DNA from 3 places in the Pedobacter sp. AC464 genome. Region 1 is predicted to be linked to each of the others. Evidence: riboswitches for the same ligand, from Rfam matches in the RefSeq annotation. Region 1 holds a riboswitch; each other region holds the start of a gene.

Evidence for each region. Region 1 has a riboswitch for S-adenosylmethionine ahead of AC0IWT_RS03295 (O-acetylhomoserine aminocarboxypropyltransferase/cysteine synthase family protein). Riboswitches for the same ligand answer to the same signal wherever they lie in the genome.
Region 2: linked by a shared signal. The riboswitch ahead of metH (methionine synthase) and the one ahead of AC0IWT_RS03295 (O-acetylhomoserine aminocarboxypropyltransferase/cysteine synthase family protein) in region 1 are both predicted to bind S-adenosylmethionine.
Region 3: linked by a shared signal. The riboswitch ahead of AC0IWT_RS06885 (SusC/RagA family TonB-linked outer membrane protein) and the one ahead of AC0IWT_RS03295 (O-acetylhomoserine aminocarboxypropyltransferase/cysteine synthase family protein) in region 1 are both predicted to bind S-adenosylmethionine.

What each region holds. Positions count from the first base shown of each region.
Region 1 covers NZ_CEEDBV010000001.1:775,842-786,366, reverse strand. Annotated here, with positions in the region: gene AC0IWT_RS03305 (trans-sulfuration enzyme family protein) at 25-1,140, shown strand; gene AC0IWT_RS03300 (hypothetical protein) at 1,350-2,354, opposite strand; SAM riboswitch class I at 2,561-2,671, shown strand; gene AC0IWT_RS03295 (O-acetylhomoserine aminocarboxypropyltransferase/cysteine synthase family protein) at 2,963-4,294, shown strand; gene AC0IWT_RS03290 (homoserine O-acetyltransferase family protein) at 4,324-5,382, shown strand; gene AC0IWT_RS03285 (homoserine dehydrogenase) at 5,590-6,834, shown strand; gene AC0IWT_RS03280 (hypothetical protein) at 6,908-7,363, opposite strand; gene AC0IWT_RS03275 (queuosine precursor transporter) at 7,378-8,148, opposite strand; gene AC0IWT_RS03270 (multidrug effflux MFS transporter) at 8,300-9,526, shown strand; gene AC0IWT_RS03265 (methionine aminotransferase) at 9,904-10,525, shown strand, end outside.
Region 2 covers NZ_CEEDBV010000002.1:890,785-901,309, forward strand. Annotated here, with positions in the region: gene AC0IWT_RS14635 (methylenetetrahydrofolate reductase) at 1-954, opposite strand; gene metH (methionine synthase) at 1,217-4,915, opposite strand; SAM riboswitch class I at 5,079-5,182, opposite strand; gene AC0IWT_RS14645 (Bax inhibitor-1/YccA family protein) at 5,297-6,052, opposite strand; gene AC0IWT_RS14650 (hypothetical protein) at 6,092-6,658, opposite strand; gene murQ (N-acetylmuramic acid 6-phosphate etherase) at 6,822-7,628, opposite strand; gene AC0IWT_RS14660 (S41 family peptidase) at 7,806-9,413, shown strand; gene AC0IWT_RS14665 (GNAT family N-acetyltransferase) at 9,504-10,010, shown strand; gene AC0IWT_RS14670 (GNAT family N-acetyltransferase) at 10,011-10,520, opposite strand.
Region 3 covers NZ_CEEDBV010000001.1:1,587,471-1,597,995, reverse strand. Annotated here, with positions in the region: gene AC0IWT_RS06890 (peroxiredoxin family protein) at 37-1,314, opposite strand; SAM riboswitch class I at 1,452-1,559, shown strand; gene AC0IWT_RS06885 (SusC/RagA family TonB-linked outer membrane protein) at 1,880-5,047, shown strand; gene AC0IWT_RS06880 (SusD/RagB family nutrient-binding outer membrane lipoprotein) at 5,059-6,492, shown strand; gene AC0IWT_RS06875 (AAA family ATPase) at 6,553-8,685, opposite strand; gene AC0IWT_RS06870 (HAD-IIA family hydrolase) at 8,732-9,505, opposite strand; gene AC0IWT_RS06865 (hypothetical protein) at 9,612-9,779, opposite strand; gene AC0IWT_RS06860 (fatty acid desaturase family protein) at 9,976-10,525, opposite strand, start outside.

The DNA.
Region 1 (10,525 bases):
AACCCGACTAAAATTTTACCGATAATGAAACCCGAAACCCTTGCTATCCACGCGTCTAATATTGTAAAAAGTACCACTGGTGATGTTACCTCGCCAATAAATTTATCTACAACTTTTTTCCGCGATGAAAATGGAGGTTATCCCGGCGGACATATGTATAGTAGGGTGAGTAACCCAAATCGGTCTGCTTTAGAAAACACCGTTGCTAAACTTGAGTATGGAGCAGCTGCTGCCGCCTTCGCTTCTGGTAATAATTGTGGAATGAGTTTATTTCAGGCGCTAAAACCGGGAAGCCATATCATAGCACCCGATGATATGTACTGGGGCATTAAAAAGCAACTGCTTACCATTTTTAACGAAACGCTAGAATTTGATTTTGTCGACCAAACCAATCTTGCGTTAATCGAAGCAAGCATAAAACCCAACACAGCCTTAATTTGGATTGAAACGCCCTCTAACCCTTTATTAAAAGTTACGGATATTGAGGCAATTTCCAGCATTGCAAAATCCAGAAACATCACTTTGGCGTGCGACAGTACTTTTGCTTCGCCAGTTTTACAGAATCCAATTTTGCTCGGTGCAGACATTGTAATGCATAGCAGCACAAAATATTTGGGCGGCCATAGCGATATTTTAGGTGGGATTTTAGTCTCTGCCAAACAGGATGCACTTTGGGAAAAAATTATAAACGTTCAGCAAACGGGCGGTGCCGTGCCTTCGCCTTTCGATTGTTTTTTACTTTGCAGAAGCATAAAAACCCTCGCCTATCGTATGAAAGGCCATTGCGAAAATGGAAAACAAGTTGCGCAGTATTTAGCTAAGCATCCAAAAGTTGAAGCGGTGTTTTACCCCGGACTGGAAACCCACCCGCAACATGAAATCGCAAAAAAACAAATGAAAGATTTTGGTGGAATGATGTCTTTTTTGGTTAAAGGCGATGTAGAGGCTACCAGTAAAGTAGTAAATGGTGTGCAACTATTTGCGCAGGCCACAAGTTTGGGTGGTGTAGAAAGTTTAATCGAGCACCGTTTTTCAGTTGAGGGTCCTGATAGCAAAACACCAAAAAATCTTTTACGGATTTCAGTTGGGTTGGAACATCCAGATGATATAATCGCTGATTTGGAGCAGGCACTCGGATAGAATTTGCGTATGCGGATGAGCGCTAGTTAAGCTTGGGCATCCATAAATGCGTAATCGTGAATTGCAAGAGCGCACTTAGCGCACATACAGACAAGAATTTTTGTGTTTAAACCCGATTGTAGCGACAGCCCCCCGATTTTTTTTCGGGGCTATAGCAAAAAGCGGGACTGCAATTGCCTAAGAATTACAATCCCGCTCATTTCCAAAACCTATTTTGGATTACAAACCGTTACTAACTTTGCTGAGTAATTCGCATTTAATGGCTCGTTTGTTTGTGCCAATCGCTGTGAACCTGTATTTGCCGGGCACGCGATATCGCCTGCTGCATCATAAACCACTTTGTTTCCATTCGCTAACAATTCTTTGGGCACATAAACCTGTACCTTTGTAACAGAATACCCTGCAGGAAAATAGCGGACATAATAGCCATCAGGATGCTTTGTCCATATGCCGCTCGGTACATCGGCCCTTGGCGGCGCCATGCCGGCAATTATTGCATATCGTTCCATATCGGCATAGGTGTAATTACCGGAAGAAACCAGTTGGCGGATGTTATTTTCGGCCTCGAAAACGGCCTTGATGCCTGATGGAAGCTGGTCTTTGGCTTTCTCCATCACATCAAACGGTAAAACACCCAAGGCTCCACCTTCTAATTGTGTTAACTGCTTTGGTGTTAAAAGTTTTAGTGCTGTAAGTTTCACGGTTCCGGCGTAATCGGCAAATTTTGTTCGGGCTATAATTGTCCACAACAAAATCTGGATATCATGTTGCTCAACATCCGGATGCTTTTCAGCACTCTTCAAAATTGACACAACAATTTCTTCTTTCGGACCCAGCACTGGTGCAAACATGTATCCATCGCCTTTTGAAGGCGCATAAGTCCCTGCTTTTAAACAGTAACTTTTATTTGTCATTTCATAAAAGCCTTCGCAAAGTACAAAACCACCTTCAGGATTTTTTGGTAATAAATACAATGGTTGAAATTTAGCGTTCGTGTTAAAGTCTGGCATTTTTTCACCGTCGCGATTTACATCCTCGAATGAGGTTGTAATGGCTGCTGGTTGCTTTAAAAATTTATCGACACCAAGTGCTTTTGCGCCCTGGGCAGTGCCAACTTTTAATAATTTGTCTTTTAAACCGCCGAACTGTGCCTGAGCTGTTAACCCTGAAAACGTAACAAGCAGAGCTAATGAGATAGATTTGATTTTTTCCATAATGATTAGATAGGTGATACAAACATAAAATTTTTAAGGTTAACTTTATGTTAGTTCATTATAGGTTTGCTGGTTAAAATTAATTGAGCTGATTTACAAGTGGTTCATAAAAATTCAAAATTTAATTTTGTTGTTTAAAATATAATTCAGACATTTGAAATATTATTTGGTGTAAAGCAAATAAAAGTCAATTCTTAAATCGGATTGATTTATAAAGAAGTGGCGAGAGACTGGCTCAATGACCCACTGGCAACCCTCAGAGAGAGAAGGTGCCAATTCCTGACCGGCTAACATGGTGTTATACGGAGATATAAATTATAAAGATGAAAACATTTAATCTTCAATCGCAAGGCGAACAAAATCAAAACCTTGAACGGGTAGAATATTCTTCTATTTTATTGATTTGCAATGATATGCAAGCGATTACTTGTATGCGCTGTTGCATGCAGTAAGTTAAAAATCTTCCCTTTTTGTTTATTTTTTTTAAACTGGAAGGTCCCGGGAAATCGGGATACGCCCAAGCTAGCATATAGGTTTCTGTAATTAAAAGTTTAACGGATGCCTGTTAAATTAAATATTTTATCATTTAACATTCAATTAATAAGAAAATGTCAACTACATATAAATTTGAAACTTTACAACTACACGCTGGCCAGGAAATAGACCCAACTACAGGTTCAAGAGCCGTTCCAATCTACCAAACAACATCATACGGCTTTAAAAATGCAGAGCACGGCGCTAATCTATTTGCATTAAAGGAGTTTGGGAACATTTACACACGCTTAATGAACCCAACAACCGATGTATTTGAAAAAAGAATTGCGGCATTAGAAGGGGGAATTGCGGCTTTGGTGGTAGCATCTGGGCAGGCAGCCCAATTTATTGCGTTACACAATATACTAGAGGCTGGCGACAGTATCGTATCATCATCGCATATTTATGGTGGAACTTACAACCAGTTTAAAGTTGCCTTTAAACGTTTAGGCATACAGGTTGATTTTGCCAACCCGGATGTTCCGGATGAATTTGAACAAAGCATTACAGGAAAAACTAAAGCAATTTACCTGGAAACGATTGGCAATCCGGCATTTAGTGTTCCCGATTTTGAAAAGATTGCTGCAATTGCCAAGAAATATGATATCCCTTTAATTGTAGACAATACTTTTGGCGCTGGGGGATATTTATTTAAACCCCTTGAGCATGGCGCAAACATTGTGGTAGAATCTGCCACAAAATGGATTGGCGGACATGGAACAAGTATTGGAGGCGTTATTGTTGATGGTGGTAACTACAATTGGGGCAATGGCAAGTTTCCTCAATTTACAGAACCTGCTGAAGGTTACCATGGTTTGGTTTTTAATGATGTTTTTGGAATTGGCGGCCCGTTTGGAAACATTCAGTTTATAATCAGGGCTCGGGTTGAAGGCTTGCGGGATTTAGGGCCGGCGCTTTCACCGTTCAATTCATTTCTTTTATTACAAGGTTTAGAAACTTTATCACTTCGCGTACAGCGCCATGTAGATAATGCTTTGGAATTGGCCATCTGGTTGGAAAATCATCCTTTGGTTAAAGAGGTTCATTATCCGGGCCTGGCGAGCAGCAAATACAATAGCCTGGCTAAAAAGTATTTAAGCAATGGTTTCGGCGGAGTCTTGTCATTCGAATTAAATGGAACCAAAGAAAGTGCTACACAGGTTATTGATAATTTAAAACTGGTTTCACACCTGGCTAACGTGGGTGATGCGAAAACGCTGATCATTCAGCCATCGGCCACTACGCACCAACAGCTAAGTGATACCGAACAATTAGCCGCGGGCGTAAAGCCAAACGCTTTAAGGGTTTCTGTTGGTATAGAGCATATCGATGATATTAAGGCAGATTTCGAACAAGCGTTTGCATCCATTGGCGCTCAAAGAACCGTCGGAAGTTTGCAATCCTAAAATCAATTATTACGAGAATACATATTATAATGAGCACATCAGCTACTTACAGTTATCCCAAACAATTCAAGCTAGAAAACGGAAAAAAAATCCGGAATCTAAAAATTGCCTATCAAACTTTTGGAAAATTAAATGCCGCTAAAGATAATGTGATTTGGGTGTGCCATGCATTAACTGCAAATGCCGATGTTTTTGAATGGTGGGAAGGTTTGTTCGGCCAAAATGCTTTGTTTAACCCGAATGAGCACTTCATCGTTTGTGCAAACGTTCTAGGTTCTCACTATGGCACTACAAATCCATTGAGCACAAATCCGGTTACTGGTTCACCTTACTATTTATCATTCCCACAATTTACCATCCGCGATTTCGTTTCTGCGCATCAGGTGCTGGCTAGTTACCTGGGTATTGAGAACATCAGATTGCTCATTGGCGGTTCATTGGGCGGTCAGCAGGCAGTAGAATGGGGCATTATCGAACCTACCAGGATTGAAAATCTAATTCTGGTGGCAACCAATGCAGTGCATTCACCGTGGGGAATCGCCTTTAATGAAAGTCAGCGTTTGGCCATTACAACCGATAGAACTTTCTATGCCAATAAAAAAGATGGCGGTAGCAAAGGCCTAAAAACTGCAAGAAGTATAGCTCTTTTAAGCTACCGGACCTACCACGCATATAGCAGCACGCAAGTTGAAAGTGATAACGACAAAACGGACAATTTCAGGTCTTCGTCTTACCAAAATTATCAGGGTGAAAAACTGATAAATCGCTTTAATGCTTATAGTTACTATTATTTAACTAAAGCAATGGATAGCCATAATGTTGGCCGAAACAGAAAATCTATTGCGGAGGCACTAAAACTGATTAAAGCAAATACGCTGGTTATCGGCATTGAGAATGATTTTCTCTTCCCGATTTCAGAGCAGAAATACCTGGCAGATAATATTACAGATGCAGAATTTGCCACCATTCACTCGGAATACGGACATGATGGTTTTATAATTGAAACAAATGCTTTAACAAACATTATCGGAACGTTTATCAAAGAAAGCAGACATAAAAAAATTATTAAGCTACAACATACTGCCTGATGAGGTTGAGGTTTGGTTTCTGCATGGTTTATTTAATGACCTGAGGGGCGATAACTGATTATAGCCATAGAAAAGCACATTAAAAATTTGAATTTAAATTACCAACGGGTGTTTTCATAGCACTACAAAATAAAAAACATTTGAATGGCGAGTCTTCAGGCACTCAATTTTAATACCTGAGCCTCGCTACCTGATACAATAAAAATCATGAGTAAAAATTTAAAAATTGGATTATTTGGTTTCGGAGTTGTAGGCCAGGGTTTATTGGACATTATTCAAAGCCAAAACCTGAACCTCGAAATCGTTAAAATAGCAATTAAAGACCCGAGAAAGAAACGGACCCTCAATAAGGAATTGTTTACAACCGATAAAAACGAGATACTAAATAACCCTGAAATCAATACCATTGTGGAGTTGATAAATGATGCAGACGCTGCTTACGATATTGTGACTAGTGCATTAAAAAATGGTAAACACGTGGTTTCGGCCAATAAAAAAATGATTGCCACGCGTTTGAAAGAACTGGTAGAACTGCAACAGCAACACGGAACGTCGTTACTCTATGAAGGGGCTGTTTGCGGAAGTATTCCTATAATCAGAAACCTGGAAGAATATTATGACAATGAGCTTTTCCATGCATTGAGCGGTATTTTCAATGGTTCTTCAAATTACATCTTATCAAAAATTTTCAACGAAAACCAAAGTTATGATGCTGCTTTAAAAGAGGCCCAAGACCTGGGTTTTGCCGAAACTGACCCTATTTTAGATGTTGGAGGTTACGATCCGAAATACAAACTGGCCATTGCAACGGCCCATGCGTATGGTTTGTTTGTTAATCCAGATGCCATCTTAAATATCGGTATTCAAAATTTATCTCAACACGATATTAAATATGCTCGCGAGAAAAACTTCAAAATTAAGCTTGTACCAACAGCAAGAAAGGTAAATACGAAGGATGTAGTAACTTATGTTTTACCAAAATTAGTGGCGAAAGACGATTTCCTATACAATGTTGAAAACGAATATAACGCAGTAACCGTTCAGGCTGCTTTCGCCGATAAGCAATTCTTTTTTGGCAAAGGTGCCGGTGGCCATCCAACTGGCGCAGCTGTGCTTTCTGATATTGCTGCCCTGCGTTACGATTATCGTTATGAGTATAAAAAATACCATTCCGAAAATGGTGTAAAGCATACGGAAGACATTCTATTGGAAATTTACCTGCGTTACAGCGATGAAGATTTAATAAGCCTTTTGGCTTTTGACAATATTAGCGAGCGTTATGCCGCAAGTGAATACAAGTATGTAATTGGTACTGTAAAATTGCATAATCTTATTACCAACCGAGATTTGCTTTTAGAAAAAGATGTTTTTTTAGCCTACACAGGCAGGCAAATATACAGGCAGGAACAAGTTGCCGAGAACGTTTACGCAGCAGAATTAGCTGCACTTTAAAAATTTTTAAGGTTAATTTTTTTATTTGTTTTGTTGTTAAGCACAAAGGTCGGAGCGATTCCGACCTTTTGCGTTAGTTGCCTTCTTTAATGTATTTCTCAATAATTACCCTGTCGATTCCCTCCTTTTCAACCTGCTCTAAACCAGTTTGCGTTAAAGTATCATTTGCGAAAGTCAGCTTAAAATTAAAAGATTTGCCTTCCCAGTTTTTATTCTTATAATATTGAAGTTGTTCGGTATAATCATTACCCGTTAGCTTATAAGTGCCACCTCCTGCATCAAAGCCCGAGCTGTCCTTCGGATTTTTGTTATGTTTAAGAAAAGCAAAGTGCGTTTCGTTAATAATCTTAATCATGCTAAAATCCATGGGATAACTGGTCGTTCGTCCTGACTTTTTATCGTTAATTGTTCCTGAAATTAATTTCCAGGTACCCTGAATGGCTGGCTGATTCTCTGCTTCCTGATGACTTTTGTTTTTGCATGAAAACAAAAATACAACCGCAATAAAAATTAAACATTTTGACTTCATATTCCTAAATTAAATTATCCCCGGCCTGCCATCTCCATTAATTTCTTTGCCAAATCTTTTCCAAGATAACCATCAATTATGGCATGTACAAGGTATAGAATGGGCATCATCAGGATGGCAACAATAAATTTATAAGTGTAATTAACAAGGCCAATGGCCGCAACCATTTGCCAGCTGTAATGGTATTGCGGATTTAGGTAAAAGGCAATAAAAATTACCACAAAGCTATCAATTAGCTGAGATACAACTGTAGAACCGGTTGCCCGCAACCAAAGCGACTTCTCGCCCGTTATCTTTTTAATTTTGTGAAAGATTAAAACATCGGCAAGTTGCCCAACAATGAAGGCGATAATTGAGCCAACGATAATCCACATGCCCTGGCCAAAAATACCGGCGAAAGCATTATTCATATTTAAGTCTTCGCCATTAATGCTTTGATGAACCCAAAAATCGGCAGCGCTCAAATGCATGGAACCCCAAACCACTAAAAATGCGAAAGCAATTAAAATGGAGGTCATGATAGACAAAAACCGAACTTGTTTAACACCAAAATACTCGTTGATAATATCCGTCATGATGAAGATAATTGGCCAGGTTAGCACGCCTGCAGACATTACAAACGAGAGATTAGGGACGCCAAACAGGTTAATATCGAACTTCTTAAAACCAAGCGTTTCTTCAACGCTGAATAATTTAACACCAATAAATTCTGATAGTATTGCATTTGCCACAAAAAAACTCCCCAGAACGAGAAGTAAACGGCTTTCTTTAGTTTTAAAAGTCATAGACCATAAATCTAAAGATAAATCGAATCAGATTTACTTTTTAAGCATTAAATTTTAAAAACGTTACTTTTTACAATCCTTCAACCTTAAAAATAGTTTAAGAACTTAAATCTCCCAATCTTTGCGACTTCAAAAAAAAAGGGTATTCTTCATGGCCAAAAAACAGCACTTCTATCTTATATTAATTTTGGGTTCTTTAGCGGCGCTTGGACCATTCTCTATCGACATGTATTTACCGGGTTTTGTTGATATTGCAAAAGATTTAAAAAGTACCGAATCCACTGTAGCTTTGTCGTTATCTAGTTTTTTTATTGGTATTTCTGCCGGTCAATTGCTTTATGGTCCTTTGCTGGATAAATACGGCCGTAAAAAGCCACTGTATTTCGGTTTGGTGCTTTACATCTTTGCTTCTTTTTTATGTTTAGCAGTTACCGATGTTAACCAGCTAATTATTTTGCGTTTTGTACAGGCAATTGGCAGTTGCGCAACTGCAGTTGCATCGGTAGCAATGGTTAGAGATTTATTTTCTGTAGATGAGAGTCCGAAAGTATTTGCATCGCTCATGCTTGTTATTGCCGTTTCGCCGATGCTTGCCCCCACTGCCGGCGGTTATTTAATTTCAGCTTTAGGCTGGAAATATGTATTTGTCTTTTTAGGCATTATGGCCATTTTGATGTTACTGGCTTCAGTTTTTAAACTTCCGGAAAGCTATAAACCAGATCCAAACTATTCGCTGAAACCGAAGCCGATTTTAAAAAGCTTCTTAAGTGTTTTGAAAGAACCGCAATTTTCAACCTATGCATTAATCAGTTCTATTACTTTCTCCGGTTTATTTGCGTATGTTTCTTCATCGCCACAGGTTTTTATGAAAATTTATGAAGTGAGCAAAACTGGTTACGGCTGGATTTTCGCGTTACTATCAGTCGCTTTTATCGGCTCAAGTCAGTTAAACAGTTTAATTTTAAGGTGGTTTGGCAGCAAGAAAATCGTTACCTGGGCTTTACTGGCTCAATGTGCATTTAGTTTGCTATTTTTAGTTTTCGCATTAAACGATTGGCTTAATCTTTATTCTACAATCGGTTTTATCGCATTATTTCTTTCTTGCCTGGGCTTTATTAACCCAAATGCAGCGGCTTTATCGCTTGCTCCTTTTACAAAAAATGCGGGGAGTGCATCAGCGCTTATGGGCGCCTTGCAAATGGGCTTGGGCGCTTTAGCATCGGTAATGGTTAGTTTGTTTAGTGAGCATTCTGTTGTGCCAATGCCTTTAGTTATGACGGGAGCAGCATTTATCGCTTTAATTTGTTTGCTAATTGGCAGAAAATTTATTCGAACAGAAATAGAGGCATCTGCAGATGCTGCGATGGTTGGGCACTAAACTCCGTCCTGTCATATTATAATTGGTTTGAATATTTAACAGCCGCCAAAAATTATCTTGACCTAACAGTCGCATTGAATAATGGGATCTGCTTAGGATAAATAAATTTAGATGTAAGCAGCGGCTTTTCGATGCAGAAATCCCGGTATAGTAAATTCGCTTTTTGAAACCGCGAACTGCTGCGCTTTCTGAGCCATATAAACCCGATTGAAATGAAAAGCCCCAATTTTTCATTGGGCTTGCAATGCAAAGCGGGACAAACCCAAACCCATTAACTACTGTAACTGCTTTTCAAATAACCATTTAGTAAAGCAATTAGGGCGCTACCTAACAAGCAAATTATTCTTTAAAGTTTTTTTGCTATTTTCGCTTAGAACATGTTAAATATACAATCGAAACTTCCTGGCGTAAGTACTACCATTTTCTCGGTAATGTCTAAGCTTGCGGCAGAACACAATGCAATCAATTTATCACAGGGTTTTCCTGATTATTCTTGCGACCCAAAACTTACGGAACTGGTAAATAAGGCCATGGCGGATGGTTTTAACCAATATGCGCCAATGCCGGGCAATGTTTTTTTAAAAGAAACAATTGCTGAAAAGGTTGAAAATTTATACCAGGTAAAATACAATCCTGATACGGAAATTACCGTTACTGCCGGTGGAACTCAGGCCATTTTTACGGCTTTGGCTGCAATAATTAATCCTGGCGATGAAGTGATAATTTTTGAACCGGCCTATGACAGCTACGCACCAACTATAAGGCTTTTGGGTGGTTTGGTTAAAACCTACGAGCTTGCCCCACCGAGTTATGGCATTGATTGGGACATGGTAAAGAAGCTTTTTACCTCAAGTACGAGAATGATTATTTTAAATTCTCCACAAAACCCAACGGGAAGCATTTTAACGGAGAATGATATGAAATCGTTAATCAAACTGATTAACGGAACGGATATTTTAATTCTCAGCGATGAAGTTTACGAACATTTAATTTATGACG
Region 2 (10,525 bases), on a different contig from region 1:
TTAAAAAATAGCCTTTGCAATTCTTTTTGTTTGCTCAGGTTTACCCATAGTGTAAAAATGCAACACGGGTACTCCAAAATCCATAAGTTCTTTACATTGTTTAATCATAGCTTCTGTACCAATTTCCTTAGCCTCCGCATTACTTTTCGCATGGCTTAAGGCATCAGTTAAGTCTTCCGGTAAATCGATGTGAAATATTTTAGGCAGAACATTAAGTTGGCTGAGTGTACTAATAGGCTTTAAACCCGGTATAATTGGCACATTAATATCGTTTTCCCTGCATTTCTTCACAAAATCGAAATACTTTTGGTTATCAAAAAACATCTGAGTTACAATAAACTCTGCACCCATATCTACCTTTTTCTTCAGAAACCTGAAATCTGTATTTAGGTTTGGCGCTTCAAAATGTTTTTCAGGGTAACCGGCAACGCCGATGCAAAAATCACTCTTAAAAGTTTCTACATCCTCATGGAGAAATTTGCCGTCGTTATGGTTTTTGATGTGTTCAATTAAATCTGTAGCATAGCAATGGCCGCCTTTTGTTGGTATAAATGCCGAATCTGCCGCACGTGCATCGCCTCGTAGCGCCAAAACATTATCTATGCCTAAAAACTGCAAATCAATTAATGCATTTTCCGTTTCTTCTTTCGTAAAACCGCCACAAATTAAATGCGGCACAGCATCGATTTTATATTTATGAATTATTGCTGCGCAAATTGCAATTGTACCAGGGCGTTTTCTGTAAGAAACTTTTTGCAATAAACCGTTATCCTGTTCTTTGTAAATGTAATCTTCTCTTAAAGAGGTAACATCAATAAAAGGTGGATTAAACTCCAGCAAGGGGTCTATCGCATCATAAATCCACTGAATACTTTGCCCTTTTATTGGTGGTAAAAGTTCGAAAGAGAACAAGGTTTTACCTTTTGCATTTTTTATATGTTCTGTAATTTTCAATTTGGTAAAAGGTTTTGGGTTAAAAGTCTGGATGATTATTTAGCCAACTTTTGATAATAATTTATAAATCCGTTAAGTAATTTTCTAATCGTTGCAAGTTAGAGCGTCAATTTCATATTCACATCATTCAAAAAACCTAATTTAAACAATGGTATAAGTTCGTTTCAATTTCGTGAATAATGCCTCTTTCGAGATAAAAAGACGGTATATTCATTCTCTATTTCCAGTTTAACTTGCAACCTTTAACGCACAACTTGTAAAACTAATAAGCTAAGTTAGGCGATAGCCATCGCTCTGCTTCCTCAATAGTCATCCCTTTTCTGGTTGCATAATCATCCACCTGGTCTTTCGTAATCTTACCCAGGCCGAAATACCTCGATTCGGGATTTGCGAAATAAAAACCACTTACCGCGGCAGTAGGGTACATGGCGTAGCTTTCGGTTAGGCGCAGGCCAATCTGGTTTTCAGCATCAAGCAAAGCAAATAAAGTTCCCTTTTCGGTGTGCTCCGGACATGCCGGGTAACCTGGCGCCGGACGAATGCCAGCATATTCCTCTTTAATTAATTCCTGATTACTTAAATTTTCATCCTGAGCGTAGCCCCAGAATTCTTTTCGCACACGTTCGTGCATGCGCTCGGCAAAGGCTTCGGCTAACCTGTCAGCAAGGGCTTTTGCCATGATGCTATTGTAATCGTCATGGTTATCCTCAAAAGCTTTCACAAGTTCATCTATACCGATACCAGTAGTTACCGCAAAGCAACCAAAATAATCCTGAATGCCGGATTCTTTTGGCGCAATGAAATCTGACAAGGCGTGATAAGGCTGTCCGTCGACTTTTTCGGCCTGCTGACGGAGGGTATGTATTTTAACCGATTGCCCTTCGGCACCAGAAATTTGCTGGCCTTGCGCATCGTAATCGGACACCCGCAGCTCGATATCATCTCCTACCGCATTTGCCGGCCAAAAACCGATTACGCCTCTTGCGGTTAGCAATTTTTCATCTAAAATCCGTTTCAGCAAAAGCTGCGCATCATCAAAAAGCTTTCTAGCTTCGTCGCCAACATTCTTATCCTCAAAAATCTTTGGGTAGCTGCCCCGAAGTTCCCAGGTGTGGAAAAATGGTGTCCAATCGATATACGGAACCAGTTCTTCCAATGAATAGTTATCAAAAACTCTCGTGCCAATAAATTCAGGCACGGGTAAGTCTGGCTTAAAGTCTATCTTAAATTTATTAGTCCTTGCTTCTTCCAAGGTTTTAAAGCGTTTATCAGAACGCTTATTCAAATGTGCTTCGCGTGCTTTTTCATACTCAGCTTTAATGCCAGCAACATAATCATCTTTTGTTTCAGGATTCATCAAAGTGCTGCAAACCGTTACGCTACGAGATGCATCTAAAACGTGTATCGCCGGACCAGAATAATTAGGAGCAACCTTAACGGCCGCATGTATACGCGATGTTGTTGCGCCACCAATTATCAATGGAATCGTAAATCCCTCCCGCTCCATTTCTTTCGCGAAATGAACCATTTCATCTAAAGAAGGCGTAATTAAGCCACTAAGGCCAATAATATCTGCATTTATTTCTTTGGCTTTTTTGATGATTTCCTGTGCCGGAACCATCACGCCCATATCTACAATTTCAAAGTTGTTACAGGCGAGCACAACGCCCACAATATTTTTCCCAATATCATGAACATCACCTTTAACAGTTGCCATCAAAACTCTTCCTGCTGATGAATTCTGGTCTTGATCAGGATTATCTAGCTTCTCCTGCTCAATGAAGGGCAGCAGGTAAGCCACCGCTTTTTTCATCACCCGGGCCGACTTTACAACCTGAGGCAGGAACATTTTTCCAGCTCCGAACAAGTCGCCGACAATGTTCATTCCATCCATCAGCGGACCTTCAATAACCTGAATTGGCCGGGGATATTTCTGACGTGCCTCTTCGACATCATCATCCAGATATTCAACAATACCTTTAACCAAGGCATGGGATAATCTTTCCTCTACCGGAGCCTTTCGCCACTCTTCATCTTTAACAATCTCTTTTCCTTTGGATTTTACGGTTTCGGCGTACTCAACCAATCGCTCGGTTGCATCTTCCCTGCGATTTAAAAGCACATCTTCTACACGTTCTAAAAGTTCTGGCGGAATCTCCTGGTAAACTTCGAGCATACCTGCATTTACAATGCCCATATCTAAACCCGCCTGGATGGCATGGTAAAGAAATGCGGAGTGCATCGCTTCGCGGACGACATTGTTACCTCTAAAAGAAAACGAAATATTTGAAACGCCACCACTTACTTTAGCGTGAGGGAGGTTTTCTTTTATCCACCGGGTTGCATTTATGAAATCGACAGCGTAGTTATTATGCTCCTCTAAACCTGTTGCTACAGTTAATATGTTTGGGTCAAAAATAATATCCTCTGCAGGGAAGCCAATTTCGTGTACCAAAATATCATAACTTCTTTTGCAAATTTCTTTTCTGCGCTCGTAATTATCTGCCTGGCCCTGCTCATCGAAAGCCATTACAACAACGGCAGCACCATATTGCATAATTTTGCGGGCACTTTCGCGAAATTTATCTTCGCCCTCCTTTAATGAAATGGAATTTACAATTCCTTTGCCCTGCAGGCACTTTAACCCATTCTCAATTACCGACCATTTAGACGAATCGACCATAATAGGCAGCTTTGCAATATCAGGTTCGGAAGCAATTAGGTTCAGGAATTTAGTCATCGCAGCTTCCGAGTCGAGCATTCCCTCATCCATGTTTACGTCGATAACCTGGGCGCCACCTTCAACCTGCTGCAAGGCAACAGCAAGGGCGGCCTCATAATCGCCACCTAAAATCAGTTTCGAGAATTTTGGCGAACCTGTTATGTTTGTTCTTTCGCCGATGTTTACAAAAATACTTTCAGGTGTTATGGTAACGGGCTCTAAACCGCTTAAACGCATGAAAGGCTCAATTTTGGGTATTTTTCTTGGCGATGCCTTACGGGCGTTTGCAGCAATACAGCCAATATGGTCTGGCGTGGTGCCGCAGCAACCGCCAACAATGTTCACAAATCCAGAGGCTATAAAATCATCAACAAGATGGGCAGTTTCGTGGGGTTGTTCATCGTAAGCACCAAACTCGTTTGGCAAGCCGGCATTTGGATAAGCTGATACATAACATCCTGCCTTAGCAGCCAGTTCTTCAATATGGGGGCGCATTTCTTTGGCCCCAAGTGCGCAGTTAAAACCAATACTTAAGGGTTTTGCATGCATTACAGAGTTTAAAAAAGCTTCAGCTGTTTGTCCGGAAAGTGTTCTCCCTGACGCATCGGTAATGGTTCCCGAAATCATAATTTCGAGTTTTCGACCAATTACCTCTTCGTATTTTTTAATGGCAACTATAGCCACCTTAGCGTTTAGGGTATCGAAAATGGTTTCAATTAGCAGCACATCAGAACCGCCATCTACCAAACCACGAACCTGCTCGTAATAGGCAGCTTCCAATTCGTCGAAATAAACAGCTCTAAAACCAGGGTCGTTTACATTTGGCGACATAGAAAGGGTGCGGTTCGTTGGGCCAATTGCACCAGCAACAAAGCATTTCCTGTCCGGATTTGCTGCCATAAATTCTTCGACCGCCTGTTTAGCAACACGAGCACCCTCGAAACTCATTTCGTAGGATAGATCTTCCATCTGGTAATCGGCCATGGAAATGCGTTGCGTACTGAAGGTGTTTGTTTCGATAATATCTGCGCCAGCATCAAGGTACTCTAAATGTATGGCTTTAATAATATCGGGGCGGGTAATGTTAAGCAAATCATTGTTGCCCTTTACATCACAGGGATGGTTTTTAAACCGTTCGCCCCGAAAATCTTCTTCGGTTAAAGTATAGCGCTGAATCATAGTGCCCATCGCACCATCAATCACCAAAATACGCTTTTCTAATTCTTCTCTAATGCTCATACTAGTATTTAGTAGTTAGTATCGAGTATCAATACATTCGACACGAGATGTAACTACGTTTCGACCCAATATGCAATCTGGAATTTATCGAAAAATACCCTAGATTATATACTAAGTACCAAAAAAAGCTTATTTAAAAAGTTGGCAATTAATTACCTTCCAAAACTTATCTTCTCTCGCTACTGCTGAGATTAGAATTTAGCACCTTGTTGGCACAGGTTGCTAAGACATCGTTGGGTCTAATCCCTCCGTCTTTCTTAATAAGCGTACAAAAATGCAACAAAGCAACATCAATTCCAAAAATTATCGTTTAGCAACCAAATAAAATTACAAAGGCCACGCAAAGTTGCATGGCCTAAAGAATATTGTTTTGTGTTAGACTTATTTTCTACTTCCAAAAATGCGAAGTAAGAAAAGGAATATGTTCAAGAAATCAAGGTATAAAGACAACGCGGCTACGATTGCCATTTTTTTCGACTCTACAGCTAATACTTGTTCGCCACTAGCCTCAATTCCTTCGCCAATACGCTTAATTTTTTGAACATCATAAGCAGTTAAAGCAGTAAAGATTGCTATACCAATGAAAGCCATTATCAAACTAAACTGCTCGCTTTGAATAAACATGTTTACCACGCTTGCTATTACCAAACCGATTACGCCCACCATCAAAATCGGGCCGAACTTACTCAAATCGATGTTTGTAGTGTAGCCCATTATCGCCATAATACCAAAAATACCTGCTGCACCTGCGAAACAGCTCACAACCGACCCTGAAGTATATGCAAGCAAAATAAAGCTTAAGCTTATACCTGTTAGCACTGAATAAAGTACAAAAACACCTACTAAAGCCGGTAAAGATAGTCTGCTTAAACCAAAGCCCATTAGCAAAACCAACCCAAGCGGTGCAAACATGGCAACGTAGCCGAAGATGGACATTCCAACTTTTCCGGTTTCTGGATTGATAGTCATTAGGTACTGCATTAACTGTTCGTTAGTGCCGAAAAGATAAGCAGCCACAGTTGATAAACTCAATGCTACAAACATCCATAAAAAGACATTTGCAAAGAATTTTTTGGAAACAGAGCCTTCTTGTACGAAAACACTGTTGTCCTGATATTGATAATTTTGTTGATCCATTTTTGTTTTGTGTATTTAAATTATATAAAAATAAATATTTTAATTCAATCTTTTTGTCAGCAATTCTTCAACTTTTTTAAAGAATTGAAGTGGTTTCAAAGTGCGCCAGGGCATATTATCGAAGGCACCTCCAAAGTTAATGTAATAATCGATACTGTTTTCCTTAAACTCTCTTATTACATGTTCCTGAAAGTTTACCCCAACAATCCAGCCGTCTTCAACTTCCTGAAACCATTCTTCGTAATAGCTATCATCTGAAGCGTGGAAATTTAAAATATTTTCACCTATCAGGATAAATTTATTGATGCCTTCATCCATCATCAGTTCCAGAATGTCCCGCTTCAAAAGCATTATATCGTTGTTAATGGCGTCGTTCCATTCCCCGATAAATTCGATAACAGCATAGCTCCTGTCGTAATCGGTAAAAAGCACTTTCATGTAAAGTGTATTAGAGCCAAATTCATCCCACTGTGGATGTAACAAAAAATTATATATCTGTTTATCGAAATATAATTCAGAATACTCGGTATTGTAGAAAGGTGAACGATCGTCTTCTGCCGAAATGTATTCATCTCTCCACTGGTAATAAGGCTCTATTTCGTGCATTTTCTATCTTTATTGAATAAGTGATTTTTGCATGAAAAAGTTTTAATTGAGCGAATCGTATTCACAACCGGCCAATAAAATTCGGGCTTATGTGCGTACACTTATTGAACAATTTTATAACCCAATCATTATAAATTTATCACCTAATCTTTCCCTAATAAGGTTACTTTTGCCCCGCTTCTACCGCCTTGCGAACGCTTCCATAACGGTTCAGTAAATCTGCAGCATTTTCATATTCAATGTTCAATTCATCGGCTACCATTTGCGTTCCGCGATCTACAAGCTTATTATTGGTTAACTGCATATCAACCATTTTATTGCCAACCACACGGCCCAGCTGAACCATAACTGTGGTACTCAGCATATTTAAAACCAATTTTTGCGCTGTTCCTGATTTCATTCTGGTAGAGCCGGTAATAAACTCCGGGCCAACTACAACTTCAACAGGGAAATCAGATTCTGCCGCTATCGGCCCACCTGTATTACAAACAATGCAGCCGGTTAAAACGCCAATTTTGCGGGCCGTATTTAAGCCGCCAATTACGTACGGCGTTGTGCCTGAAGCCGCTAAGCCAACCAGGCAGTCTTTTTCATTAATGTTGAATTCCTGCAAATCTTTCCAGGCTTGTTCGGCATCATCTTCTGCAAATTCTACAGCTTTTCTAATCGCTGTATCTCCACCCGCAATAATACCCACAACCCAATCGAAAGGAACGCCATAAGTTGGCGGACATTCAGATGCATCCACAACACCTAAACGGCCGCTGGTACCCGCACCAATATAAAACAAACGCCCACCTTTTTTCATTCTTTCGGCAACTGCCGATGTAAGTTTTTCAATCTGAGGCAAACATTTTTCAACTGCAAAAGCAACAGTTTTATCTTCATTATTTATGCCTTGCAGCACTTCCAAAACAGACATTTTCTCTATGTTGTTATAATTGGATTCGTGCTCAGTAACTCTGTCCATAATTTTAATTTTGATAAAATTCGGTAATTTCTTTTTAAAATCTACCCTAAAAATCCAAAAATATCGATACCTGAATTTTGCTGCGTTAATAATTGTTAAATATTAGAAACAAAAGACGATAAAAAGCAGTTAAAAAATTAATCAACCCGCTAATTTTCATAAATTTGCACAACGTCGATGAAAAAAAATACCCGCAATAACATCCTGATTGCTTTGAGCTATTCATTAATTTTGATAGTCGGGATGTTTTTGGGTATAAAATTTATTAAAGACCAGGGATTTGGCGTTGAGAGAAGTCCGGCCTTAACTGCAAAAAATTCTGACAAGCTCGACGAAATTCTTCATATTATCAATGGCAACTACGTAGATGATATCAATACTGATTCGTTACAAAATTTGCCTATAGACAGTGTTCTGCATCAGCTGGATCCGCACAGCGTTTACCTCCCGCCGGCTAATGCTCAAGACATGCAAAATGATTTGGAGGGTAACTTTGAAGGTGTAGGCATTGAATATTATATGCTAAACGATACCATGATGGTTACCGGCGTTATTAAAGACGGACCTGCTTATCAGGCTGGTATAAAACTCGGCGATAAGATTTTAAGTATTGATACAGCAGTTGTTAGTGGCCGCAAATTACCTAAAGACCAACTCAGCGGCCGTTTTAGAGGTAAAGCAGGCAGCGGTGTAAACGTACTTTTAATGCACAGCGGAAGCCAGTTGCCTAACCGCGTAATGGTAACAAGAGGCAAAGTAAATATTAGCAGTATCGATGCCGCTTACATGATTAATCCAGAAACCGGCTATGTACGCATCAGCAAATTTGGCGCAAATACCGACAGTGATTTTTCTAGTGCTGCAGCAAGCTTGAAGGCAAGAGGAATGAAAAAACTTATCCTCGATTTACGGGATAACGGCGGAGGTTACTTTAGTGCCGCCACAGGCCTCGCCGATCAGTTTTTGCCAGAAAACAAACTTATTGTTTACACGCAGGGTAAGCATGAACCACGTACAGATTATTTCTCGACCGGCACCGGAGCCTTTCAACAAGGAAAACTTGCTATTTTAATAAATGAAAATACAGCTTCGGCAAGCGAAATTGTTGCCGGCGCAATACAGGATTTAGGTCGCGGAATAATTGTTGGCCGCCGTTCTTTTGGTAAAGGGCTTGTACAGGAACAATTCTCTTTTGAAGATGGTTCTGCCTTAAACTTAACAATTGCCAGATATTATACTCCATCCGGAAAAAGCATCCAAAAATCTTATAAAAAAGGTTACGATGCGTACAAACATGAATTAGATGAAAGAATGACAGATGGAGAACTAACCGGCGACTTAACATCTTTCAGAGATTCTGTAGAAAAAAACGGGGGAATAAATTTGTCGCAGCCCAGAAAACCTAAAACAAGTGGTGGCATACAGCCCGACGTTTTTGTGAAGCTGGATACAATGGGTTACAACAAATTTTACAGTTCGTTAGTTAGTAAAAGAGTCCTTTCCGATTACGTATTTAATGTACTCACAAGTAAATATACCGGTGCTTACATCGAACAAAATATTAATGTATTTAACTTAAACGACACGGACTTTAAAGATTTTATCGGCTTTCTGCAACGGAAAAATGTGCCGTTAGACCGCTTTCAGCTGTATAATTCCAAAACAGTGATACTTAACGACTTGAAAGCACTTCTATGCAGATACTACCTTGGCGATGTTGGTTATTACCGTGCCGCCAATCAGAATGACAATGCGGTAAAGCAAGCACTTGCAAACCTACAGTAATTGCTGATTTGCAGTAATTTTAGCTCTTATTAATTCAACCTGCGGGATTTGGAAACTCGAAAATCTATCCTCCCAAATTCGAACTTAAACATGATAGAAACGGAAAGACTCATACTTCACCCGCTTACACACAACCAACTTTTAAAATATATTGCTAATGATAATTCGCTCGAGCAAGAATTGCAATTGCTTCCTTCTGAAAAGAAGATTTCTACTGAGTTGAAAGAGGCTTTGGAGCAGACAATTTTACCCAATGTGCACAATAAGGACAAAAACTACCTGTACAATACTTTGTGGGCATTGATTTCAAAAGCGGATAAAAAACTGATTGGCGATTTATGTTTTGTTGGCGAACCGGATGCGAACGGCGAAATAGAAATTGGTTACGGCACCTATGAAGCGTTTAGGGGAAAAGGATTTATGACCGAAGCAGTTGCCAGAATAATTGAATGGGCGAAGCAACAAGAAGGCGTGAAAATAATTACAGCATCAACAGCGGTTGATAATGTGGCATCGTACGCTATACTGGAAAAAAATAATTTTGTAAAAATTGCTGAAGGTGAGGGTATGTTTACCTGGAAATTAGACCTTCAATAATTAAACTTCGATTTCAAACAGACTTAAACTTATGCCTTCATAATGTTTTGGCAGGCCTTCTGTTTTTTCCATAACAGCAACACCAACATAGTTAAAACCGCAGCCAGTATAATATTCTAATAACTTTTCATTGTCGGCCCAGGTATCCATTCTGATAAACTTAATGCCATTATTAAGGGAAAATGCTTTTGCCCATTTAATAATTTCCTTTACAAAAGCAAGACCTCGAAATTTTGGATGTGTTACAATACGATGGATGTAAATTGAATCCTGATCTTTGTTGCCCCAAATCAATTTATCGTTGAAAGTGACCGCAAAGATACAGGCCGCGGCACCATCTACCAGAATCTTATACTGCCTGTTCTCTGAAATTTCTGTTTCAATTAATGCGCTGCTGAAACCTTGCCAATGCTTATTAAAAACTTTTTTTTGATGAGCAACTGCGATATCGTAAAACTCGAAAATGAGTTCTATATCTGAAATTTGGCTGTTTTTAACCTCGATTTGCATTGTGC
Region 3 (10,525 bases), 810 kb from region 1:
TCAATTTGAAATGCCTTTGCTTTGTAAACACTATTTTTATTTTGCCAACAGGCTATTTATTTCCTCGTTAAACTCTTTAACAAACTCATCGTAATATTTTCCCGTTGCTGGTCCGTTATAACCGGTATGTATTTGCGCAACATTTCCGGCTTTGTCAATAATAATTGTTGTAGGGAAAGATAAGAAAGAATTCAGCGCTGGTAATGATTCTGCCACGGCCTGCTTATCGGCCTTGCCAGCAATAACCTGATCATACTCGATGCCAAACCTGTTTCTGAAATTGGTAAGTGCCTTTTTTACATAGTCGGTATCAGTCTGTCTTTCATAGTGTAAAGCAATTACCTCAACGCCACGCTTCTTATTTTCTTTATACCATGGTGCAATAAAACCAGCTTCGTCGATACAATTCGGGCACCAGCTGCCTGTAATGGTTAGTACAACAACCTTGTTTTTGTATTTCTCGTCTTTTAAGGAAATTTTCTTTCCATTCACATCTGGCAAAGAAAAATCGAGCGTTTTATAACCATCTTTTAGGTAGGTAAGTTTGTAAGCATCCGGAAGCGCTGCATCCTTATTTTTGATTCCTGTAAAAGGCTGTGAACCTCTCAAACCTAAAATCTCACCGTTTAGCGTTCCGTTTTGATTAAATGTTCCTTTGTAATAAGAAGGCGAGGAGCCAATAAAACTTGATAACTGAAAATCATTTCCTTCTACAACACCTTCCAGATAGCGAGAATCGCCGGTTATTCTTAAAAATGTTCCGGTTAGCTTATTTCCGGTTTGCTTAAACAGACCAACGGTTTTTTCTTCTTTTCCATCCGGAGATTTAAAAACAACGTCGTAACTGCCCGAAAAATCTGCTGCTGCGGCCTTTCCATTTGTATCGAAGCGGTAGTTTTTCTTTTCTGCAAAAACCTGTGTAGCCCGGGCAGAACCGTTTTGTTTTCTCAAAATTCCACTCAGCTTGTTGTTTTCTATACCTAAAGCAAGCTCGTTATCAAACTGATCCAACTTAACAAAAATGGAATCTCCGTTTTGTACTACAGTTCCGCCTTCAAAACGCTCTTCGGCATTGCGGAAATACATTTTTTTTACACCGGCTTGCTCCGTAATTTCAAAATTGAAAGGTATTTCAAGACCTTCTTTTATTTTAAACACGCCCCGCCAGTTACCTTCTGCGGCAAAGGCTGCTGGTTGTTTACTATTTTTTCTATTGGTTTTTGTTTCGCTAGATGCCAAACTTGTTTGAGCATACACGGCTGAGAAATTTACTGTGGCAATTGCTAAAGCAATATATAATATCTTTTTTTTCATTTGGGACAACTTAATCTACTAAATCGGTCGACAAATATACCCATGTATTTTTCAAAGAAAAAATATTTATAAAAAAATCTATAAAAACTATAGAGTAAATATAATTAGTTATATCTTTGCCGAAGTTATTTTAAAATTACTTATCAAGAAAGGTGGAGGGAATGGCCCTTTGAAGCCTTAGCAACCGTCTGGTAAAATAGAAATGGTGCTAATTCCATCCGGCAATTTAGCCGGGTAGTTAAGTCAGTATAATGCTTTTTCTACGATTTATGTGGAGCGATCTGATTTACGAAGTGCTTTCTTTCGAGAAGCTTTTTTGATAAGTTGTTTTCACAAAAAATCAATCACATGGAAAAAACAAACGAAAAAAATCTTAACCATTCACGTTATTTTATGCACTGCCGGTTTTTCCGAATGTGTATGCCTGTAAATATTTAAGTGTTTTCAGGCTTCTAAGAGGCATCCAAATCTTATGTTTTAAACATAAAAAAAAGGAGGTTTTTAACCATCGTGGAATTGCTTTGCCCAATTTTTACTCTTTTTAATCAATCATTAATTAACTTTTATGTTTAAAAAATTTAAACTCCCTATTACAATACTGCTGCTCTTTTTATCACAAAAGCTTCTGGCTCAAAATTTAAATGTAACCGGAACGGTTAGGTCGGCCGATGGTGAAAGTATTCCTGGTGTATCTGTTTTGGTTAAAGAAACCAAGGCGGTGGTTGCTACTGATGTGAAGGGAAATTTCTCCATCAGCGCAGCCGATAAAAATACTTTAGTTTTCTCCTACATTGGCTTCCAAACCCAAGAGGTACAGGTAAATAAGAATGCTGGTCAACTCTCCATAACACTTCAAGCCAGTGAGAATGCACTTGATGAAGTTGTGGTAACTGCGCTTGGTATTTCCAGGCAAAAAAAATCATTAGGTTATGCCGTTCAGGAATTGAAAGGCCAGGATTTAGCAGAAGCAAAAGAATCAAATTTAGTTAACGCCCTCGCAGGAAAAGTTGCTGGTGTGCGGGTAACAAACAGTCAGGGCGATATGGGTTCCTCAAGAGTAGTCATTCGTGGTGAAACCTCAATTTCGGGGAATAACCAGCCACTGTTCGTTGTTGATGGTGTTCCGGTTGATAATTCCCAGCTAAATTCAGGCGGTGCCAGAGATTATGCAAATGCGATTTCGGATATAAACGCCGACAACATCGAGTCGATAAGTGTGTTAAAAGGACCTAATGCTGCAGCACTTTATGGCTCAAGGGCCGCTGCAGGTGTTATCTTGATAAAGACGAAAACCGGAAAATCGAAAAAGGGAATCGGAATTACACTTAACTCAAACGCTGTAATTGAAACAATTGCAACATTGCCAAATTATCAAAATGCATTTGGCCAGGGCTCTGAAGGTAAGTTTAGTTATGTTGATGGAAAGGGCGGAGGCGTAAATGACGGCGTTGACGAAAGTTGGGGGCCAAAACTTAACGGACAGTTAATTCCCCAGTTTTTTTCTAAAGGCGTTGCAGTGCCATTCGAGGCGCATCCTGATAACGTTAGAGATTTTTTTGAAACCGGCTATGCACTAAATAATGGCATCGCGATAGCTGATGCTTCCGAAAAATTCGATTATCGCCTTTCGTATAATAACCTTAAACAGGTTGGTGTAATTCCAAATTCCGGTCAGGGGAAAAACAACTTCTCCTTAAATACAACCTTAAAGTTAACACCAAAATTAAGTATTACGGCAAATGCCAATTACAGCAAACTTTCTGCCGATAACCTTCCGGGAACCGGCGGCTCCAGATCTACGAGTACTATGTTGCAGTTTACCTGGTTTGGCCGCCAGGTAGACATCAATCAACTAAAAAATTACCTTGATGAAAATGGTAATACTTTTAACTGGAACAATAGTTACTACAGCAATCCGTATTGGGTTGCATATGAAAATACGGTTTCGCAAGCCAGAAACCGATTAATTGGGAGTCTTGGTTTAAACTATAAAATTATCGACGGACTGGAATTTAATTTTCGTTCAGGTACCGATTATTATAACGACAGACGCAAAATTAGAGTTGCTTATGGTACAAACGGAACGCCATTTGGTTCCTATACAGAAAATGGTTTTACCGTAAACGAGAACAATACCGACGCCACATTAAATTTAAACAAGCAGTTAAATTCTGATTTTTCTCTGGAAGGCTTGCTGGGAAGTAACATTCGCTCGCGATACATAGAGCAAAACGACCAGAGCGCACCAAGATTGGCTGTTGCAGGTTTGTATTCGCTCAGCAACTCCCGCGATCCGTTAATTTCGTCGAATAATTATAGCAAACTAAAGTCATACAGCGTTTACGCCTCAGCACAGGTTGGATTTAGAAACTACCTTTTCGCCAACATAACCGCCCGTAACGATTGGTCGTCTACATTGGCCGCTCAAAACCGTTCTTACTTTTATCCTTCTTTTAACGGAAGTTTGGTGCTTACGGAGGCTTTCGATATTAAGGGCGCATTTTTAGATTATGCGAAAATTCGCGGTGGCTGGTCTAAGGTTGGTAAAGATGCCGACCCTTACCGCTCGGTAAATACCTACGTTTTTGGCGCACCGTTTGGTTCAAGTCCTCAACTTACAACTTCTGCGACGGATTTAAATCCAGACCTCAAACCCGAAACAACAACCTCAACCGAACTAGGCGCCGAAGCGGTGTTTTTCAAGAAAAGAGTACGCTTAGATTTGAGTTTATACAACACAAATAGCTATGACCAGATTTTAAGTGTTGATGTTAGTCCTGCAACCGGGTTTCGTTCTAAACTTTTAAATGCAGGTAAAATTAACAACAAAGGGATTGAGGTTCAGTTGGGGCTAACACCCGTTAAAAAGCAATTTACATGGGATATCGATGTAAATTATGCCGCAAACCGGAGTAAAGTTGTTGAGTTGGATGCAGCCGGATTGTTGCAGAATTATGTAATTGCCTCTAACTCGGCACAGGTTATCGCGGCTGTTGGCCAACCCTATGGAACACTTTACGGAAATGCTTTTTTAAGAGATGCGAATGGAAATATCGTTGTAAACGCAACCGGAGCACCACAAGCCGATCCAACCAAAAGGGTTTTGGGAAAATATACGCCCGACTGGATTGGTGGGATTTACAATACTTTTAGCTACAAGGCTTTCAGCTTAGGTGTTTTGGTTGATGCCAGTTTTGGAGGATCAATTTACAACGGAACATATGCTACCGGAACATATACGGGCGTTTTGGCCTCTACCTTGCCTGGAAGGGCCGCAGAATATGGTGGCATTTCCTATTATTACCCTGGCAATGTTAAAGCAAATGGAACCGTTCGGCTTACGGGAACTGCGCCGGCGGGCGTAACCGTTTACGACGACGGTATTATTTTTGATGGCGTGAGCGCTGATGGTAAGAAAAATGAAAAAATACTGCCTGCACAACAATATTATAAATCGTTCAGAACGATAGATGAAGCCAATATTTTCGATGCGTCTTATGTAAAACTTCGTGAGGTAAAACTGAGTTACAACCTGCCAACAAAATGGTTAAAGCCTTTAAATCTGCAAGGCGTTTCGGTATCACTTGTCGGCCGAAACCTTTGGATTATCCATAAAAATGTTGAGGATATAGACCCTGAAGTAGCGTTTAACACAGGTAATGGCCAAGGCTTGGAAAGCCTTTCTAACCCAACCACACGCAGTTACGGACTAAACCTAAACATTAAATTTTAACTCTTAAGAAAATGAAAAACTATAGAATTTATATATTGGCGATTTTCGCTTTTGCCATTTCATCTTGTAGTAAGGAGTTGGATGAAGTGAATATCAACCCAAATGCAACTGAAAATGCCCAGCCCGATTATCTCTTAACTGGCGCAATAAAAAATACCGCAGATGCTTACTGGAGCACGGCAAATACCATGAATTCGAGCCTGCTGTTTGTTCAGCATTGGTCTAAAATTCAATATACGGAAGAAGATCGCTTTATATTTTCAAACAGCAGTTTTACTTCGCTTTGGTCTACCGGTTATTCGCAAAGCATTACTGCTTTTAACAAAATAATCGAGTTGGGCGATGCACAGGCAAACCCTAATTATAAAGGTGTTGCGCTTGTTTTGCGTTCGTGGGTGTTTTTGTTATTAACAGATGCTTACGGGGATGTACCATACTCGCAAGCCGGAAAAATAAGCCAGTTTATAACGCCCGCATATGATAAGCAAAAAGATGTGTACTTCGGTTTGCTGGACGATTTAAAAAACGCAAAAAATGTTTTAGATCCTGCAGGAAAAGCTGTTGGCGGCGATGTTATCTACAATGGAAATATCACCAGGTGGAAAAAATTTGCTAACTCATTACGACTTCGCATTGCGTTGAGGATTGCCGACAAGGAGCCCGCAAAAGCAAAATCGGTTTTAGATGAAATTAAGGCAGACGGGGATTTGTTTATCAGTGATAATACAGACAACGCACAATTGAATTATTTAACTTCGCCACAACAAAATCCAGTTAGTGCATTGTTTGAAACCAGAGATGATTATCGCATAAGTAAAACAATTGTAGATAAATTATTTGCACTTAGCGATCCAAGGCTTCCCGTTTATGCGAGTAAAACTCAAACGGCCACGCCCGAACAATATGTCGGCGTGCCGAATGGCTTAACAAACTCCGAAGCAAGTATCTTAGGTTTCGCGAAGACATCAAAACCTGGAGCATACTTCTTAACCCCACAAGCGCCTGCTGTAATTTTTAGCTATTCGGAATTACTTTTTGATAGGGCAGAGGCAGCGGCAAGAGGATTTACAACGGAAAACCCGGCAGATTTGTATCAGCAAGCCATCAAAGCATCGTTAAAACAATATAATATTTCTGATGTAGCCGCGGCAGCTTATACTTCGCAACCGTCGGTGCAATATGATGTTGCTAACTATAAAAAATCTATTGGCGAACAGAAGTGGATAGCGCTTTTTGGTCAGGGTTTAGAAGCATGGGCTGAGCGCCGGCGGTTAGATTACCCGCAGTTAAACGCCTCTGCAAATACAGTGTTAAACGGACAAATCCCAGTAAGGTTTATTTATCCAGGTACCGAACAATCTTTAAACGGTACGAGTTATAAAAATGCTGTTGCCAGTCAGGGTGCAGATTTATTAACAACAAAGCTGTGGTTTGATGCTTTCTAAAACATATTGATTTCCTAATAATTACAAACCTTTGAGCATTTTGTTCAAAGGTTTTTTGTTTTAAAAAAGTTCGCTCGTTCCAAGGTAACCATTAACTGATTTTAGAATTTCGCTGCCAATTTCAACTGCATTTCCAATACCAACGCCTTTTATTGCAGCAAGCTGATCGGTTGTTTTAGGTAATTTCGCTGCGATTAATAAAATGGCCTGTTCAGAAAGAACGTTGTGTTCGGGAACATTTCTCTGCTCGCTAATGGTTTTTCTTATCTTTAGCAGGTTGTTAAACAACTGCAAATTTGCGATTTCTTTGGGTTCGATAACGATTTTTGGTTTTCGTCCGGTTTGAACAGGCTCATATCTGCTGCCCGCTTTATGGTAGGCTTTTGTAAATTCAGAGGTGTCAAAATCTTCCCATCGCAACTTAAATAAAGTTAATTTCAGGGATAAATCATTTATCAAATCACTTATTCTGCTCAGTATTTTTTCCGCCTTTTCATCAATATAAATATTAAGCTCATTAAATTTATCTGCCTCTGTCAATGTCAGTTCCAGCCTCGGAATAAAATAGTTTGAAGCCTTGATTAATCTCTCCATAAATTCAGCTTCATCTTTTACCGCTCTCAGTTTTGATAGGTTAGCAAACTCTTTTTTAATAAATTTCCCGGCAACACTAATTATTTCACGTTCGATAACTGATTCCAACCTGCTAATGATTTCTTGGAAAGCAGCATTACCTGGGTTGTTTCCAAAGCTTGATTTTTTTAACGCCAACCAGTTTTTTTCGATTGCAGTAAAATCAAGCAAATCATGAATCAAAGTCCACTCATAATTCTTTGTCGCGTTTTCCAGTGCTAATGCATCTGGCTTGGAAATAACGGCCGATCTGGTAAATTTAATTACCCGCTCATCAGTAATTACGTTATTTAGGCTGATGGGCGATTTTAAAATCAAGCCTTCCAGACTTCGGCAACGGCTCAATGCTACGTAAGCCTGCCCATGCGTAAATGACGAGCTAACATCAACAATCGCCTTATCGAAAGTTAATCCCTGGCTTTTATGAACCGTTATTGCCCAGGCCAGCTTAAAAGGATATTGTGAAAAAGAACCAGTATTTACCTCCTGAATTTTATTGTCAGCGGCGTTTAAGTTGTATCTAATGTTTTGCCATTCTTCACGTTCAACATTTAGCGGGCTATTTTCATCATTAAATTTCACCTTAATGCCATCGGTTGTTATCTCGGTAATTAGCGCTGATTTGCCATTGTAGTAAAGTTTTTTCCCAGACGAATCATTCTTAACAAACATAACTCTGGCGCCAACTTTTAACTCCAGAACTTCATCCACCGGGTAAGCATCTTTCGGAAATTCGCCAGTAATTTTAGCGCTAAACTGATGGAGTTCGGCATCCAGCTTCTCTAAATATTGCTGATTAATCTCTGTAACCAACTTATTATGAGTGGTTAGCGTAATGTACTCCTCAGTTTTAATATGTTCCAAACTTACTTCATATCGCTTGTTCAGCTCCTTTAATAAGTTTTCCGGGAGATTATTTTCTCTGATTCCGTTTAAAATTTCGAGAAAAGTCGGGTCCGATTGTCTGTAGACTTTATCGAGCTGAAATGTTGTAAGCCTGTTTGCCTGGATAACATGGCTATCGAAGAAGTAAGGACTGGTGTAATGGGCTTTTAAAATATGCCAGGCATCGTGTGCAACTGGAGATAGTTGATATAAATCGCCAATCATCAATACTTGTACGCCACCGAAAGGCAGCTGTGATGATTTGACATTTCTTAGTGCTATATCAATAAAATCCAGCACATCTGCCCTCACCATACTAATTTCATCGATAATTAATAATTCAAGGCACTTAAGCAATTTTATTTTTTCTGAAGCGTATTTTATCGGCTCTGCAGAATTGTTCGGGATAATTGGGCCAAATGGAATCTGAAAAAAGGAGTGGAGCGTTACGCCGCCTGCATTTATCGCGGCCACAGCTGTTGGCGCAACCACGGCGTAGTTTTTTGTTGTTGTTTCTTTTATGTGTTTGAGTAATGTTGTTTTACCAGTTCCAGCTTTCCCGGTAAGAAAAATTGATTGGTTGGTAGATTTTAAGAAATCGAGAATGAGCTGATGTTCGTGGGCCAATTTGTATTTTTTAGAATAGGATAAACCTTTTAGTGGATTACCCGCCAAAAATACAATGATTTTTGAAATGATACTAAAAATGTTAGTATCTTCTTTACCGCCAGCTTAATGGAAATTCAATCTCATCTACGGAGCTTGCAATTAAATCGGGCTTAAATGCGTAATGGCTCAGTCTGTCCTTTGTCGAGATGCCGGAGAGCACTAAAATAGTTTTGTATCCCATTTGCACGCCACCCTGAATATCAGTTTCCATGGTATCGCCAATTACAGTGGTTTCAGATGTTTCCAAACCTAAAAACTTGCGGGCAGAGCGCATCATCACCGGGCTTGGTTTTCCAGTTACAAATGCTCTTCTACCGGTCGCCTCTTCAATCATCGCCGTTGTGGCGGCAATGCCGAGATTGTTCCATCCCGGTTTTTTAGGGGAAGGGTCGCGGTTGGTTGTGATAAATTTTGCACCTGCTAAAATCATATCTACCGCACGTTGAACCATTTCCAGTGTGAAATTTCGGCCTTCGCCAAGCACAACAAACTCGGGGTCGGTGTTTACAAGTGTTATTCCGTTTTCGTGCAGGCTACTAAGCAAGCCGCCTTCTCCTAATACGTAAGCCGTGCCACCCGGACTCTGGTCGCTCAGAAATTTTCCGGTAGCCATAGCGCTCGTGTAAACGTGCTTGTCTTCAACTTTTATACCTAAACTCTTTAACTTTCGCCGAACTTCCAGGCTTGTCCGCTGACTGTTATTCGTCATAAACGCAAAAGGAATATCGTTTTTTAAAAGATTATTGATAAATTTATCTGCCCCTAAAATTAATTCCTCCCCACTATAAATTACCCCATCCATGTCAATTAATAGTCCCTGTTTCATAAAAAAAAGCTAAATAACGGTAAACCCAAATATAAGATTTAAATAATCGTTATTTGTACATTTAATAATAGGAAAGGATAAGTTGTCTTCTTTTGGGAAAGAAGAATTAGTCGCTGTATTTTCTTTTAACGGCGTAAGATTGGTACCACAAATAAAATACCCAAACTAAAATTACAGTGCTGTAAATTAATTCAGGTTCATAATAGTCTGAACCTATAAGTATTATAACTGTAGAAATCAAAACCGTCAGGAAGAGATAGAAAAAATTCTTCATAACTTGCTGATTTAGTGGTTTCTGTATACCGTAAATATACTATTAATCAGTCAGTGATGCAAATACCTGCGTGTTTTCGTGAAAATTTTACCTTTTTCTAAAATAATCTGCGTTTTTTTTCAATAATGATAACTTATTACATCATTGTATGATTATTATGATAAAATACGTGTGAGTAGTTGTGATGTTTTAGAGATTAACTTCTGCCCATCTTTTTAAGCATATGGAAATGCGAACGTAATGCCAGTGAGAACGTTCTGTTTTCATTATAAGTAATTCCATATTCTAATGCAGTCGTTTTAACAATTTTTGAAATCCAGCCATAATGAATATGGCAGATTTTAGGAAAAAGATGGTGTTCGATTTGCCTGTTTAATCCTCCAAGAAAAAATGCGGCGAACTTGCAATCCGTTGCAAAATTAGCAGTGGTACTCATTTGATGCTCGGCCCAGGCTTCCTGCATATTTCCATTTACGTCTGGTATAGGGAAGTCGGTACCTTCCACTACGTGAGCGAGTTGAAAAACAAGCCCCATTGTGAAGCCCTGCGCAAGATGTAAAATTATGAAGCCGATAATAACCTGAATCCAGGTAAGGTCGGTAACCAATATAGGCAACGCCAAAAACAGAAAGTAGTAAAGTGCTTTATAAAAGAAAAGATTGAAATACTCCACGGTCGGGTGCTTGCTAACGTGTGCCCCAACTGAAGCTTGAAAAAACTTTTTGTAATCTTTTCTAAGTACCCAG